DNA from 2 places in the Alloalcanivorax dieselolei B5 genome. Region 2 is predicted to be linked to the other one. Evidence: predicted binding sites of a transcription regulator. Region 2 holds the regulator's gene; the other holds the start of a gene.
What was found. The regulator sigma-54, encoded in region 2, starts transcription at its own class of promoters, with help from an activator protein. The targets are predictions, from matches to a motif close to TGGCACNNNNNTTGCTNT.
Positions count from the first base shown of each region.

Region 1: a site for sigma-54 is predicted at 1,706-1,723, ahead of glnA (glutamate--ammonia ligase). Genes of this name have one in related genera too.

Region 1 covers NC_018691.1:641,224-647,995, reverse strand. The annotation lists gene glnA (glutamate--ammonia ligase) at 192-1,598, opposite strand; gene B5T_RS03040 (sulfurtransferase TusA family protein) at 1,822-2,064, opposite strand; gene B5T_RS03035 (tRNA (5-methylaminomethyl-2-thiouridylate)-methyltransferase) at 2,067-3,164, opposite strand; gene B5T_RS03030 (alpha-L-glutamate ligase-like protein) at 3,279-4,277, opposite strand; gene B5T_RS03025 (inactive transglutaminase family protein) at 4,278-5,819, opposite strand; gene B5T_RS03020 (ATP-dependent zinc protease family protein) at 5,829-6,404, opposite strand.
Region 2 covers NC_018691.1:3,972,809-3,982,477, forward strand. The annotation lists gene lptA (lipopolysaccharide transport periplasmic protein LptA) at 1-198, shown strand, start outside; gene lptB (LPS export ABC transporter ATP-binding protein) at 201-926, shown strand; gene B5T_RS17665 (RNA polymerase factor sigma-54) at 1,052-2,518, shown strand; gene hpf (ribosome hibernation-promoting factor, HPF/YfiA family) at 2,587-2,886, shown strand; gene ptsN (PTS IIA-like nitrogen regulatory protein PtsN) at 2,895-3,368, shown strand; gene rapZ (RNase adapter RapZ) at 3,441-4,295, shown strand; gene B5T_RS17685 (HPr family phosphocarrier protein) at 4,292-4,561, shown strand; gene B5T_RS17690 (RDD family protein) at 4,657-5,961, opposite strand; gene B5T_RS17695 (molecular chaperone HscC) at 5,961-7,664, opposite strand; gene B5T_RS17700 (BPSS1780 family membrane protein) at 7,755-8,684, opposite strand; gene pmbA (metalloprotease PmbA) at 8,750-9,669, opposite strand, start outside.

The DNA.
Region 1 (6,772 bases), 1.6 Mb from region 2:
CTTTGCGGGATCCTGTCGAACAGGGACGTTCGACCGGAAGCCTACAGGGACGTATTCACGGCGTTCCCGTAAAGGCGTAACGCGGCTCAGCTGTCCATGATGGAGGGTAATGCCGGTTCCCAATTCCGTGATGAACCACAAAAAAGGCCCCGCCGAAGCGAGGCCTTGCAACTGCCGGGAACTTGGGATTCTTAGCAGCTGTAGTACATGTCGAACTCAACCGGGTGCGGGGTCATGTTCAGACGCTCGATCTCTTCACGCTTGAGCTGGATGTAACCGTCCAGCATATCCTTGGTGAACACGTCACCGGCCATCAGGAACTCATAGTCCGCTTCCAGGCAATCCAGAGCCATGGTCAGGGTATGAGCCACGGTCGGGATACCCTCGGCTTCCTCGGCCGGCAGATCGTACAGATCCTTATCCATGGCATCGCCCGGGTGCATCTTGTTCCTGATGCCGTCCAGGCCGGCCATCAGCAGGGCGGCGAAACACAGGTACGGGTTGGCGGACGGATCCGGGAAGCGCGCCTCGATACGACGGGCTTTCGGGCTGTTCACCCACGGAATCCGGATGGAAGCGGAACGGTTACGGGCGGAGTACGCCAGCATTACCGGTGCTTCGAAACCGGGCACCAGACGCTTGTAGGAGTTGGTGGAACCGTTGGTGAAGGCGTTGATGGCGCGAGCGTGCTTGATGATACCGCCGATGAAGTACAGGGCTTCCTCGGACAGTCCCGCGTAGCTGTCGCCGGCAAACAGGTTCTTGCCGTCTTTGGCCAGGGACACGTGCACGTGCATACCGGAACCGTTGTCACCGATCAGCGGCTTGGGCATGAAGGTGGCGGTTTTACCGTAAGCGTGCGCCACGTTGTGGACGCAGTACTTCAGGATCTGAACTTCGTCGGCCTTGGCGGTCAGGGTGTTGGCGCCAACACCGATTTCGCACTGGCCGGCGGTGCCCACTTCATGGTGGTGCACTTCGATTTCCAGGCCCATCTGCTCCATGGCGGCGCACATGGCGGCGCGCAGGTCGTGCAGGGAATCCACCGGTGGTACCGGGAAGTAGCCGCCTTTCACGCCCGGACGGTGACCGATGTTGTTCTTCTCGAACTCATCGGCGGACACCCAGGCCGCTTCTTCGGAGTAGATGTTGTACATGGCGCCGGACATGTCGGACTTCCACTGTACGGAATCAAACACGAAGAATTCCGGCTCCGGACCGAACAGAGCGCTGTCGGCAATACCGGTGGACTTCAGGTATTCCTCGGCGCGCTGAGCCACGGAACGGGGATCGCGCTCGTAGCCCTGCATGGTGGAGGGCTCGACGATGGTGCAACGCAGGTTCAGGGTGGTGACGTCGGTGAACGGATCGACCACCGCGGAACTGTCGTCCGGCATCATGATCATGTCGGACTCGTTGATACCTTTCCAGCCAGCGATGGAAGAACCATCGAACATCTTGCCGTCCTGGAAGAAGTCTTCGTCCACTTCCGAACTCGGGATGGTGACGTGCTGCTCCTTACCCCGGCTATCGGTAAAACGCAGATCGACCCACTTCACGTCGTTATCTTTGATCAGCTTCAGCGTCTTTTCAGACATTGTAGAACGTCCTCCTGGAACGGGTATGTGTCTGGCATTCAGTGGTATCGGCGGGCCGACCACTCGAAGCCGCTATTCTCGGGCACTCGGCCCCGCATGCCAATAGGAGAGCAAATTACGTGCCAGCCCTTTTTTAGCGCATCCGGGCCGTAACGCCCCGAAATCGGCCGGCATATTGGGGCAGGAAGCACCAATATCGTGCACAATCAACAAAAGTGCACCATTAAAGTGCAATGGACGGCTCTCCAATCTCGAGCGTCACCCTCACCTCATGGCCCTCTTCCCGGGTTTCCAGCACCGCATGCCCATTGATCCGGCACCAGGCGGGAATGTCGTTGAGCGCCCCCGGGTCGGTGCAGATCACCGTCAGGGTATCGCCTTGCTGGAGTGTGTTCACTTGATTCTGGGTTTTGATCACCGGCATCGGACACAGCAGCCGGCGGGCGTCCAGTTCGTGATGGCTCATGGTTACACCATCCATTCCGGCGAAACCTGATCCGGCGTCGCCGGCCGCACTGGCAACTGACGGACCACGCCGCTGGGATCGCGTACTTCCACCACCACCTCGTCATCGGTTCGCCCTTTGGAATAACGGGCGACGATAGCGGCCGCCTGGCGTAGTTCGTGGTCGGACTCCAGCTTGCCGTCGATCAGAGCCAGCGGTCCCGGGCAGCTCGACGTGGTGATGCTGGTGAACTGATATCGATAGCCTTCCAGGAAGCGATTCTCCCCCTCCTCGCGGCTGATGATCAGCTTGTAGTGCGGCGCCGGGCGGATATGCCGCCCGACCTTCAGCAGCATGATGTCATCCAGTTCGTAACGGCGTTCGTTACGAGCCTGCCACAGATCCGCCAGCTTGCGCGAATAGGACTCATCGGTAAGGAAGCAGCAGCCGCCGGCGGGCTGGGCGAAGTCATCCAGGCCAAAGCGCTTGGCCAGCGCCATTTGCGGCTTGCGGTTACGGCCGGAAAAGTCGTGCAATTGGCTGCGATCCACCCAGCCTTCCCGTTCCGGCAGGGTCTCCGGCAGGTTCTTGGCGCTGAGCGGACGCAACAGGCGATCATCGGCACCGGATTCGCGGCTGATGATCGGCATGGTTTCCTTGCGCTGGCTCTTGGGACGCTGCCCCACCACCTCACCGGTGATGATGAAGTCGAACCCCTTCTCGCCAGCCAGTTCCCGAGCCTTGTTCAGCATCAGGGTGGCCTTGTTGACCATGAAAATCTTGCAGTCCAGGCAGGGGTTCAGATTGGCGCCATAGCCGTGTTTCGGATTGAGCACCACATCCTTGTACTCTTCCGAAATATCCACGATATGCAGTTTGATACCCAACTGCTCGGCGACCCAAAGCGCATTGTTACGCTTGTTTTTGTCCTTGTCCTTTTTGCGGATGGCGTGAGTATGGCCTTCCACACAGAAGCCGGTGAAGAAATTCACCCCTTCGACGTGGATGCCTTGTTCCTGCATGACTTTCACCGCCAGCATGGAGTCCAGGCCGCCGGAAACCAGGGCGATGGCGCGTCGTTGCAGCGGTCGTTGCAGCGTTTGAGGGGCTGACTCGGTCATAGGGCGGCTCGCGTGCCGGTCAAAAAGTGGGCGACGGAGTATAGCAAACCCGACCCGGGTAACACTATCCGCGCCGTCCGGCGTTTTCTTCAACGCCGTGCCGAGACAAGGCGGTTATTCCGTGATCGTATCCGGCGGCTCCGGGGTCGCCACCGCGAAATGGTGTTTGGCGAACACGACCCTTTGCTCCACCGGCTCCTCGCCCTCATCCTTGCCGCGCTGTTCCAGATGGCGCTCAACGATACCGCAGCGACGCAACAGTCCATCGTCATTGGCGATCTGGATATTGAGGCCGGGACGGGCATTGAGCTCCAGCATCATCGGTCCCTTGTGCTTGTCCAGCACCAGGTCCACGCCAAGATACCCCAGCCCGGTCAGGTCATAGCAGCGTGCCGCCAGCGCCAGACACTCCTCCCAATCCGGAATGGTGACGCCCGCCACCGGATGCGCAGTATCGGGATGGCGGTCGATTTTCAGATTGTGCCAGGTACCAGACAGGGTCACCCCGGTGGCAATGTCCACGCCCACGCCAATGGCGCCCTGGTGCAGGTTGGCCTTGCCGTCGGACTGCCGGGTGGGCAGACGCAGCATGGCGAACACCGGGTAGCCCTTGAGCACGATGATGCGCACATCCGGCACCCCGCCGATGCTGATGCGGTCAAACAAGTCGGTGGAACGGACCCGGTATTCAATCAGCGCGCGGTCGCGATGGCCGCCCAGGGAATAGATACCGGAAATGATCCCGGAAATGTGAAATTCCATCTCTTCGGGGCTGACCATGCGACCGGAGACCGTGCGGTAATAACCCTCGAAGCGATCGGAGATGACCATAATGCCGTCACCGCCGGCCCCCTGAGAGGGTTTGATGACGAAATCCCCATGGGTTTCCACGATCTCCGCCACCTTGCCGATGCCCTGCTCGGTCTCGATGATGCCGTACATATCCGGCGCCCGGATACCCGCGTCCAACGCCAGCTTCTTGGTGCGGATTTTGTCGTCCACCAGCGGGTACAAACGGCGATCATTGTAACGCAGCACATAATCGCCGTTACGCTGGTTGATGCCCATCACGCCGCGCCGCCGCAGAGCACGCCAGGTTTTTACCCCGAACATTCAACGCCCCTCTTCGGTCATGGCCCGGAAGCGGACCAGTTCAGAGAGCCGGTAGCCGCGGTAGTGCCCCATGAATACCATGAACGCCGCCAATATCAGGAGGATGCCCGGGAAGGTGAACACCAGATAGACCAGCGGGCGCCACACCATCAACAAGTGACAGAGAATCGCCACCACCAAGGTACCGATGGCTACTTTCATGGACTGCGGTCCGCCCCGCTCTTCCCAGACAATGGACATCCGCTCGATCACCATGGTCAGAATCACCATCGGGAACAGCGCCACCGACAGCCCCACTTCCAGGCCCAGCTTGTAGCTGAACAAGCTGATCAGCCCGATCAGGATCACCACGAAGGTCAGCACCACCGACAACCGTGCCATCAACTGCAACTTGAGATGTTCCAGATACGATCGCAACGACAGGCCGATGGTGGTGATGAAAGTGAACAGAAGCACCCCCCAAACCACCTGAGTCTCACGGAACGCCAGGGCGATCAGTACCGGGGTGAAAGTACCGAGGGTCTCCACGCCAATCAGGCTGCGCATCAACAGCACCAGCAGCACCCCCACCGGAATCATGATCAGGATCCGGTGGAGCTGTTGTACCGGTAGCGGCAAATCATAGAGCGAGAAATCGATGAAGCTGGAAACGTCCTGGGAACTCAGCGTCTGCGCCAATTGCAGAGCGCTCATTTCATTCTGGTGAACGCTGAACTTCACCTCCGCGTTGCGGCCACCATCCAGGCTGTACAGGGGCGCCTGTCCACTCCACCACACCAGACGGTCCTCCGGCAGCCCCTGCTGACCGGTATTGGGGTTGAAATACAGCCAGGCATCGCCGTTGTAGGAACGCAACCATAACTCCGGCTGCTGATTCTGCACCTCGGACAGACGCAGGGTGTACACCGGCTCCGCCGGGATGTGCGCCACCGCCAGCAGCAGATCCACCACCCGGGCCCGGTTCTCCGGCGCCATGTTCCCACCCAGCAACAACCGGACATTATCGTTGTCGTCGCGGCTATTGACCCGTTTGATGGTCTCGCTGATGAAGGTTTCGATGTCCGCGGAATGCTGGCGAATCGGTGCCAGCAGGGCGTCGGCGGCCACTTTTTCCGCCCCGGACAGCGTCGGGCTGGGGCGGAATTGCGGCCCGGGTTCCTTCGCCTGACCGCCGGGCTCGGCGAAACGGGGGGTGATCAGCAATCGGTAATACAGGCTCTGCCGCCCCTCCACCCGACGGCTGGACCAGGTCACCAACCGGTTGCCACCCTCACGGCTGACGTTGACGCCATAGTTATTGGAGATAAAGCTTTCATTCAGCGTGGTGAAACCACTGTCCAGTGGTGGCACGAACATTCGCACCTTCACCGGGTGGTTACCCCTGGCCTGAAACTGGACCTGAGCATCCACCACCCAGACCGGATCGGTTTCACTTTCGGTAACCGGCACTTTCTGAATCAGAATCTGGTAGGCCATGCTGCCTATGCCCAGAACCAACAATGCCACGGCCAGCAGCCGCGCGTGCAGTTTCACAGAACCCATGTTCCAGCCTTATTCGGTTTCTTCGGCCGCCAAGCCGACGGTGTCTTCCCTGGAGCAGGATGGCGCACCCCCGCTCATGGATTGTGCCGGGTCCACCAGAGCCCCCAGCGAAACCAGCGCCTCGGATCCCACCAGCAGCGGGAACCGGAAGTCACTGCGATCGGTCAGATTGACGTCCACCTGCCGGGCCCGGTCACGGACACACAGCGTCAATTCCACCACCGGACGGCGGCTGTAGCCCGGCGCCCCGTCGATCTGGTTTTCGGCACGGCGTTTGATACGCACATGTTTGGACAGTGGCAGTTCAAGCGTGCGCCACTGATCCTGCTCCAGCCCGATTTTCTCGCGCTGCTCTGGCACCATCCACAGATCAAAGGATACCCAATCCTGTCCATCCCGCTTGAAAGTCCGGATTTGCCGGGCACTGAGCGAAGCGGACTGGGCTCCGGTGTCCAGTTTAGCGGGCAGCGCGATACCCAGCTCTTCGATCATGATCTCTTCGTTGAGGCCCAGAATGATCTTTCCGGGGTCCTCGCCGTCGGCGACGGCCTTGATGGGCAGGGCCAGACAAAACGCTATCGCCACTGCATACCTTATGCCGCACGCACACCCAAACCGCATATAGCGAATACCTTCCTTGTCCAGAACCACATTGGAGAAATGCCACCACGAGCAGGCTGATATGCCAATCCGGGCAGCCCGGGAAGCCAGGGAGGCTCGAAACGGATCGTCATCGACGGGCAGTGTATGACCGGTACGACCCCGTTTGGTTGCGCCATTCTAGGCGAATGCGCACTACCTTGAAGCAACAACCGCAAAATCGTGAACCGGGTCGCATTCTCTCATAGCCCGCGGGCGCCGCCCACTGTCACCGGCGGTTAGCCATACGCCCGACAAGACGGTGGCTTCGGTAGCCAAGGGGACTGTACAATGCGCTCCCGCCGTGGCCCCGC
Region 2 (9,669 bases):
AACTCCCGACGGATGGATGCCAGCAGCGAGGGCGACAAACGGGTGCGGCTGGTGATTCCCGCCGCCAATGCCTCCCAGGCTCAGAGCGGCGATAACGGCGACGAGGCGTCGCAAACCGGCGAAGACAACCAGGGCCAGGACGACGGCGCGCCACAATCGCCCGCCAACAGCACCCCCAATGAAACGGAGAGCCCCTGACCATGGCGAAACTGAATGCCCGCCAACTGGCCAAAAGCTACAAAGGGCGCCGTGTCATCGAGGACGTCTCCCTGGAAGTGGAAGCGGGCCAGATCGTGGGCCTGCTGGGCCCCAACGGCGCCGGCAAGACCACCTGCTTTTACATGATCGTCGGGCTGGTGGAAGCGGACGCCGGGCGCATCGAGATCAACGGCGAGGACATCACCCACCTGCCCATGCACGGGCGCGCCAAGCGCGGTATCGGCTACCTGCCTCAGGAGGCGAGCATCTTCCGCCGTCTGACCGTGGAACAGAACATCATGGCGATCCTCGAAACCCGCAAGGAACTGAGCAAAGCCGAGCGCGAGCAGGAGCTGAACAATCTGCTCGAGGAATTCCACATTACCCATATCCGCGACAGCATGGGCATGAGCCTGTCCGGTGGCGAGCGGCGGCGGGCGGAGATCGCCCGTGGCCTGGCCACGGATCCGGCGTTCATTTTGCTCGATGAGCCGTTCGCCGGGGTCGACCCGATCTCGGTGAATGACATCAAGGGCATCATTCGTCATCTCAAGGATCGCGGCATCGGCGTGCTGATCACCGACCACAACGTGCGCGAAACGCTGGATATCTGCGATACCGCCTATATCTGCAGCGCCGGTAACATCATCGCCGAGGGCGATTCCCAGACCATCCTCGGTAATCAACAGGTCCGCGACGTCTATCTGGGCGCCGACTTTCGGCTATGACGCGCCTCTACTCTTTTTCAATTGCAATTTCAACATTGGCATACATATTGCTTAAATGAATTGCGAAACCTTGAAAGACGCTGCTATTCTGCCGCCTTGGCGATTCACCGGACCACCAAGGCAGTATGAAACCGAGTCTACAACTCCAGATCGGCCAGCAGCTCACCATGACGCCGCAGTTGCAGCAGGCGATTCGCTTGCTGCAACTGTCGACGCTGGACCTGCGCCAGGAAATCCAGCAGGCGGTGGAAACCAACCCCCTGCTGGAACTTGAAGAGGGGGTCGAGGCCTACACCGAGGACGACACCCCCGCCGATGACGATTGGGAAGCGGAGGAAATGGACCTCGAACGCGACGAGGCCCTGGACGACCTGGTGGATGGACCGGTGGAGAGCGACAGCGAATGGGACGACCTCTATGTGGGCCAGTCCGGTTCCGGCTCGGGCGGCGGCGAGGACGATGACGCCGACGCCTGGCAACAGCGCCACGTCGCTCCGGTCACCCTCCAGGACCATCTGCTCTGGCAACTCAATCTCAGCCCGATGAGCGACCGGGACCGGGTCATCGCCGGCATCCTCATCGACGCCCTCGACCACCGTGGCTACCTGTCCCTGCCCCTGGATGATCTGCTCGACACCGCCGAGCGGCAAATCGCCGACGCCGATGATCCGGTGGAGGAAGACGAAGTGGTGGCGGTCCTGCACCGACTGCAGCAATTCGACCCGATCGGCGTGGCCAGCCGTGATCTGGCCGAATGCCTGGGCGTGCAATTGCGCCAACAGCCCGCCGACACCCCGCACCTGGACACCGCGACCGCCCTGCTCGGGCATCTCGCGCTACTGGAAAAGCACGACTATGCCGGACTGCGCCGCACCATGGGGGTGACGGAAAGCGATCTCCTCGACGCCCTGGCGTTGTTGCGCACCCTGGACCCGGCCCCGGGCGAACAAATCGGCGGCGAGGTGGCGGAATACGCGGTTCCCGATGTGGTGGTGCGCCCCTTCCGCGGCGGCTGGCGGGTGGAACTGAACGAAGAAGTCCTGCCCAAGGTCAACCTGAACGCCCAGTACGCCCGCCTGGCCCGCCGCACCGAGGGCGAGGACGGCCAGTACCTGCGTAACTGCATGCAGGAGGCGCGCTGGTTCCTGAAAAGCCTGCAAAGCCGTAATGACACCCTGCTGAAGGTGGCCCGGCGCATCGTCGAGGTGCAGCAGGACTTCTTCCACTATGGCGAGGAAGCGATGAAACCGCTGGTGCTGGCCGATATCGCCGAGGCGGTGGAGATGCACGAATCCACCATCAGCCGGGTCACCAATCAAAAGTTCATGCTCACGCCCCGAGGGGTGTTCGAGCTGAAGTATTTCTTTTCCAGTCACGTGGACACGGAAGGCGGCGGTGAATGTTCTTCCACCGCCATTCGTGCCATCATTAAGAAGCTGGTCGCCGCCGAGAACCCTCGCAAGCCACTCAGCGACAATAAGCTGGCCAGTTTGCTCAATGAGCAAGGGATCAAGGTGGCGCGCCGGACCGTCGCCAAGTATCGGGAGGCGATGCGAATCCCGTCTTCCAGCGCTCGCAAACGTCTGGTTTGACGACGCGGGAAACGGCTTATAACCCGGGCCAGAGGCCGGGGTTAAATAACGAGGCAAAGGAGCCAGCTATGCAAATCAACATCAGTGGCCATCACCTGGATATCACCGAAGCCCTTCGTGATTATGTGGACGACAAGTTTTCCAAGCTGGAACGGCATTTCGACCAGATCACTAGCATTCAGGTAATCCTGTCCCCGGAGCCGAACACCCACAAGGCGGAATCCACCATCCACATTTCCGGCGGCGAAGTCTTCGCCACCGCCGAGGCCGGTGACATGTACGCGGCTATTGATGCCCTGACCAGTAAGCTGGATCGTCAGATTCTCAAACACAAGGAGAAGACCGTGAGCCGCAAGCACGGTCACTAAGCGGATCTATGCGAGTACGAGAACTTCTCACCGAGGACCGCACCCATAACGGTATCGAGGTGGGTAGCAAAAAACGCCTTCTGGATCAGGTTGCCGAGCTGGCCGCGGCCAGTTGCGGCGACCTCGGTGCCCAGGACGTGTTCGATGCACTGGTGGCCCGGGAGCGCCTGGGCTCCACCGGTATCGGTGAAGGCATCGCCATCCCCCACTGTCGGCTCGGACGCTGCGAGCAGGCAGTGGGCCTGCTGCTGAAACTGGCCGAACCGGTGGACTTCGATGCCGTGGACGGCCGGCCGGTGGATCTGGTGTTCGTTCTGCTGGTGCCTGAACAGAACCCCGAACAGCACCTCAAGACCCTGAGTCACCTGGCCAACCTGTTCAACGACGAGGATTATCGGCGTGAACTGCGCCAGGCCACGGACGATCACCAACTCTATATTACCGCCGTGGAGTCAGAGGCCGAATTGCGCCTGGCTTCATAAGCTACGACGGGGCCCATGCGGCCGGTTCTCCCCGGCCCGGGCGTCTTTTCGGGGAAGAAAGCGTCAATCGCCATGAAACTGACCATTCTCAGCGGCCGGTCCGGATCCGGTAAGACCACGGCTCTGCAAGCACTGGAAGACCACGGTTATTACTGCGTGGACAACCTGCCTCTGGGCCTGTTGCCGCAACTGGCCGGGCAACTGGATGACGAGGACCGGGTGCTGGAGCGGGTGGCGGTGGGGATCGATGCCCGCAACCTGCCGCGACAACTGCTGGCCTTTCCCTCCACCCTGGCGGAACTGCGCAAGTTGCAGGTGGAAACGGAAATCATCTTTCTCGACGCCGATCACGGCACCCTGCTCAAACGCTTCAGTGCCACCCGGCGCCCACACCCGCTCAGCGGCGATGATCGCACTCTGGCCGATGCCATCGCCTATGAAGCCGAACTGCTCTCCGACATCCGCATGCGCGCGGATCTGGTGATCGACACCAGCACTCTGGATGTCCACTCCCTGCGCAACCAGATCCGCCAGCGGGTAGCCGGCCGCAACGTCAAACTGTCGCTGTTGATCCAATCGTTCGGCTTCAAGAACGGTCTGCCCAACGACGCCGATCTGGTCTACGACGTGCGCATGCTGCCCAATCCCCACTGGCACGGCGATCTGCGGGCCCTGACCGGTCGCGACGACAAAGTAGCGGCCTTCCTGCAATCTCATCAGGAAACCGAGGATTTGATCGACGATATTTTCCAGTTTCTGGTTCGCTGGCTACCCCGCTATGCCGCCAACGACCGCAGTTACGTTACCGTTGCCATCGGCTGCACCGGTGGCCGCCATCGCTCCGTCTATCTGGCCGAGCAGTTGGCTCAGCGCCTGCGCAATAAAGCCATCCCCCTGCATGTGCGGCATCGGGAGCTGGAGGGATGATCGAGAGGGAACTCACCATCATCAACAAACTGGGACTGCATGCCCGCGCCGCCGCCAAAGTGGTCAGCGTGGCGTCACGTTACAGCTGCACTATTCAGGTGCTTCACAACGAGCGTCAGGTCGACGCCAAGAGCATCATGGGCCTGCTTACCCTCGGCGCCGCCAAAGGCACCAACCTCAGGGTGCGGGTGGACGGCGATGACGAGCAGCCGGCCATGGCGGAACTGGCCGACCTGTTCGCCCGCCGTTTCGACGAAGAAGAGTGAAGAGGCCACTGTAGGAGCTTGCCCTGCAAGCGAACTCTTTGAACGTTGCGCATTCGCTTGCAGGGCAAGCTCCTACAGCGGCTTCGTGGTCCGGTCTACTGCCCGTCCTTCCGCTCCCTCTCGCTGCGCGCCCAGTTGATGACATAACTGCGGCTGACGCGATCGTGCAGGAGATTCCCTTTCAGGAACAGGTTCACCAGGATCACCACCTTGCTGGTCAGCGCATTGACCACTACGAACGCCATGACCCGCCATACATTGTGCAGGAATGACAGCCGCTCAAACTCCAGATTCGTTACCCTGAGCCCCAGCATCCGTTTCCCCGGAGTCGCCTGCCTGGGTCCTGCCTCCATGACCAGCGCCATCAGCATATAGGCCGGCACGGCGAGCATGGCAAAAAGTCCGAGGAAAGCGCCAACACCACTGGCATCGGCATCACCATTAGCATCCGCCACCATGACGCTCACCACCCATATCGGCATGACCAACAGCGCCACCAATACCAGCAGATCGATGACGATAGCGGCCATACGCAGGGTCATGCCGGTGAAATAAAGGGTTTCGGGTGCCGGCTCGGAGCTTGCCTGACGCGACGGCGGCACCGTCTCCTTACCACCACGCAGCCCCTGCAATAAGGCCTGATCGCCGGAAGAATTCGTATCCAGGGGGGCCAACACCCGATCCATGGCGGTATCGCCAAAACGGGCCGCCAGCAAGCCACGACGCCCTTCCCAATCGAACAGGCTGCTCAAATAAGCCAGTGTCACCGCATCCAGAGGCGGCTTGTTATCCTGCTGCCGAAGCCGCTCCACCAGCCCCGCCATCAGGGCATCACCCAAACCATGGTGAAAGGCGCTGTCCAGCATCCAGGGACTGTTGGCGAGGAAACGCCATTCCTTCTCCTCAGCCGGCCGCCCCTCGCGCTCCAGCAAAGCCTGGCACTGGGTCAACAGTCGTTCGTGTTCACGACTGGCCGCCAGCCACTCGTCTTCTTCCGGCTCCCGTTCTTCCTCCCGCTCACGTGCCGCGGCCCAGGCCGGCTCCGGGTCCCGCGCCGGCGGGGGAGGCTGATCCTGGAACGCCGGCTCAGGTTCCACCGGAACCACCGGCGCTGGCCATTCCGGTGTCTCGGGCGGAAGCGGCTGAGTCTCGGCGGCCGTGGCAGGGGATTTCTTCTCCGTTCGCTTCCCGGTTTCCGTTTCCGGCTCCGTATCGCTGGCGGCAGCGGCACGGGCACGTTGCTCGGCAAGGCCCAGGGCACGTTTGTAGGCGGCGTGCAAAGCCTGGAATTGCTCCGGATGTTCATCCGGGCGGGTGCTTTTCAGCAAGCGCGCGTAGGCACGCTTGACCGCCCGGGTATCCCCGGTGGCCTCAAGCCCCAGGACGCGCCAGGGATCCATCAGAACCAGTCCTCACTCTCCAGACTGTCCAATGCCTCCTTGAACTCCTTTTGGACCCGGGCGATGTCCAGAGGGTTTTGCCGGTCCAGAACCTGCTCGAACCGTCCCATCAGGTCCGCGATGAACTCCCGGCGGTCTCCCAGACTGGACTCATACAGTCGTTCGCCGCGGGCCAGAAGGGCACGGTTTTCCTCGCCGTCCCGGGGGTGAAACTTCAATGCCGCCAGACGTTGCAGGGATCTTGCCTTGTCGTCTTCGCTCAAGGCACCCGGCGTATGTTCGATCAACTGATAATAGGTCTTGCCGGTGGACTCCACCTTCACGTCCACTTCCAGAAGACCGTTCATGTCGTAGCTGTAACGGACAATCACGCTTTCCTGTCCACGTGGTCCCTTGGGCACCGTCACGCTCAACTCGCCCAGATAGACGTTCTTCTCCACCAGGCGGTTTTCGCCCTGATAGATCCGGATCTTCATCTTGGTTTGGTTGTTGGACGCGGTGGACAGATGGCGTTCCACACTGATCGGCACCACGCTGTTGCGTTCGATGATGGGCAGAAAGTAATCGCCCAACCGGGGGTTGTCCTCGTTGATCACACCGGTGCCAAGTGTGTAGGGGCAAACATCGGTAAGCACCACGTCGTCCAGCCCTTCCCCCCGCGCCAGCAGGCCGGCCTGGATGGTCGCGCCCACGGCGACCACGGTATCCGGATCCAGATGACAGGAGGGCAGCCGGCCGAACATCTTGCCGACAGTGGAGCGGAACAACGCCAGGCGGGTGGAACCGCCCACCAAGACCACGTCATCCACCTTGTCAGGGTGCAAGTTGGCGTCCCGCAATGCCCTTTCGATGGGATGCTTCACTCTCAGTAACAGCGGCGTGACGACACGGGCGAACCACTCCGGCGTCACCTCGTGGGTCACCTCCCGGTCCCCCAACTTCAGGTTCAGAGTCTGGGCGTTGCCCAGGCGACGCTTGGCGCCTTCCATTTGCAGATACAGATTCTGCATCACACTGGCCGGCAAGGCATCCCGGCTCAGTCCATGCTCGGCCAGCACATCGTCGATCATGGCATCAACGAAATCCTCGCCGCCCAGGAAGTTATCGCCGGCGCTGGCGTGCACTTCCATCACACCGTCGAAGAATTCCAGCAACGACACATCGAACGTGCCGCCCCCCAGGTCGAGAATCAGAAACAGCCCTTCCTGCTTCTCGTGGAGACCATAGGCCATGGCCGCGGCGGTGGGCTCATTGATCAGCCGCCGAACCGTCAGCCCCGCCAGCTCCGCCGCCTGTTTGGTGGCGTGACGCTGGTTGTCGTTGAAATAGGCGGGAACGCTGATCACCGCTTCCGTCACGGTCTCCCCCAGGTAGGTCTCGGCGTCTTCCTTGAGCGAGCGCAAAACCAGGGAGGACAGCTCGGTGGTGCTGAAGCGCTGATCGCCAAGGGTAATCTTGTGGTCGGTGCCCATGAGGCGTTTGAACGCCGCCACCGTTCTGTCGCTATGATGAATCAGTCGCTGACGGGCGGTGCGGCCCACCATGATCTCTCCGCTGGCATCCACGCCCACCACGGACGGCGTCAGCACGTCGCCCAGGCGATTGGAAATCAGCTCCACCCCTTGCCCGGTCCAGACACCACACGCGCTGTTGGTGGTGCCCAGATCAATACCGATGATCGCCATGGCCTCTCCTTTCGCCATTCACAGCCCCAAACGAACGCCGGGCGGTATCAAACCGCCCGGCGAGGATCCCGGCGCCAATTGGCATCGGGTAAGGTCATGCTGAGCGTATCAGACAGAGGCAGGCTGCTGCGGCGCGGCTTCACCCAACTCGAAGATATCGCGGAACGAGCAATAGATGGTGGCGGAGTACAGAGCCATCAGCACCAACATCACCAACAGCATCACCACACCGAACACGAACATCAGAATACCGCTGATCACGCCCTGTCCGAGCACTCCGGTAATCACTCCAACAATGATCGCCGCCGCGATACCCAGCACCAGGAAAATCAGGAAACCGATGATGCCGTACCACAGCATGGCCAGGAAATTGCGGAATACCGCGGTGAAACTCTCCACCATGGCCGCGAACGCATTACGCTGCCCGAAGAACACCAAAGGCACCTGGAACCAGATCGCCGCCATGTAGGGAATGATCAACAACAGAGAGACCAGGCCGAACAGGATCATCTTGGCGATGCCAAAGGCCGGGTTCATCATGGGCGCGGCGTAGGGGTCGGCAAAGGAGCTGAACATCATCATCAACTCACTGCCAAAGAACAGTGCGCCAAGAATGCCGATCAAAACAAAAAAGACCAGCATCGCCACGATCTGCGCCAGACCGGCCATGAACAGCGGCCCGGTCTGATTGGAAAATCCGACGAAAAGGTCACCGAAGGAAAACGTGTTTTGCTCACGTACCCTGTGGGCAATGAAATACAAGCCGACGACGAATACCGGCGCGAACAGGGTGGGAATGAAAGTGCCGATAAAAGGAATAAACGCGGTGATCAGACCGATGGCCATGAAAATCAGCAGGAAGACGAAAGTCGCCAATGCCCACATCAGCTTGTTCTGACTCACGATCCGCCATGCCTGCGCCCACCAGGCACCGCCGTTCCCCACCGGCCGCTTCTGCGCCTGCCCTACCGTTCCCGATCCCGCCTGTGTCACCAGCACATCCGCGCTGGGCCCCTGATATGGATTATTGGATTCCATAATGTATGCTCCTTGTCCTTGGTTAAGCCAAACAGTCAATAGTCATTCTGAAAGACGAAAAACAGCTAGCGCCCGGCGACTTTCATGGGCGACAACAGTAACGAACCACAGTGGATATTCCCCCTTCGATCCACATCCGTGCCACTGCCCAGAACGCCTCCGAACATATCCTTCAGATTTCCAGCAATAGTAAACTCTTGCAACGGTCGCTGTATAACGCCGTTTTCCACCCAGAACCCCGCGGCGCCGCGAGAATAGTCTCCTGTGACAAGGTTCACACCCTGTCCCATCACTTCGGTGACCAGAATCCCCGTTCCCAGGCGACGCAACAGGGCTTCCCGGCTTTCCCCGGTGTCGCTCAGAATGACGTTATGTACTCCTCCTCCGTTACCGGTGGGTGACAATCCCAGCCGGCGGGCCGCGTACAGTCCCAGGGCATAGCCTTTGAGCTCGCCATCCTCGATGAAATCCTGGTCCCGGGTGGGCAGCCCATCGCCATCGAAGGGTGTGGAACCATTGCCGGCCGTCATCAACGGCCGCTCTCCCAAACGAAATCCCTCGGGCAACACCCGGGAGCCGAGTGCGTCACACAGGAAAGAGGCACGCCGATACAGTGAGCCGCCGCTGATGGCACCGATCAAATGGCCAATCAGGCCACTCGCCATTTCCGCCGAGAACAGCAGCGGAAACTCGCCGGTGGCGGGCACATCGGCCCCCAGCCTGGCCAGCGTGCGTTCACGGGCCTTTTCACCGACCTGCTCCGGGCTGGCCAGCAGCTCCGCACGACGGCCGCTGTCGTACCAGAATTGTCGCTGCATGCCGGCCTCATCCTGAGCCACCACCGCGCAGCTGCGGCTGTGATGGGTGCCGGCGAACCCCTCCAGAAAACCAGCGCTGGTGCCCAGCACGTACAGACTGGCGCCGGTGCTGAGCGAAGCGCCCTCGGAATTGACGATGCGCGCATCGTCGCGAGCCACCGCCTCAC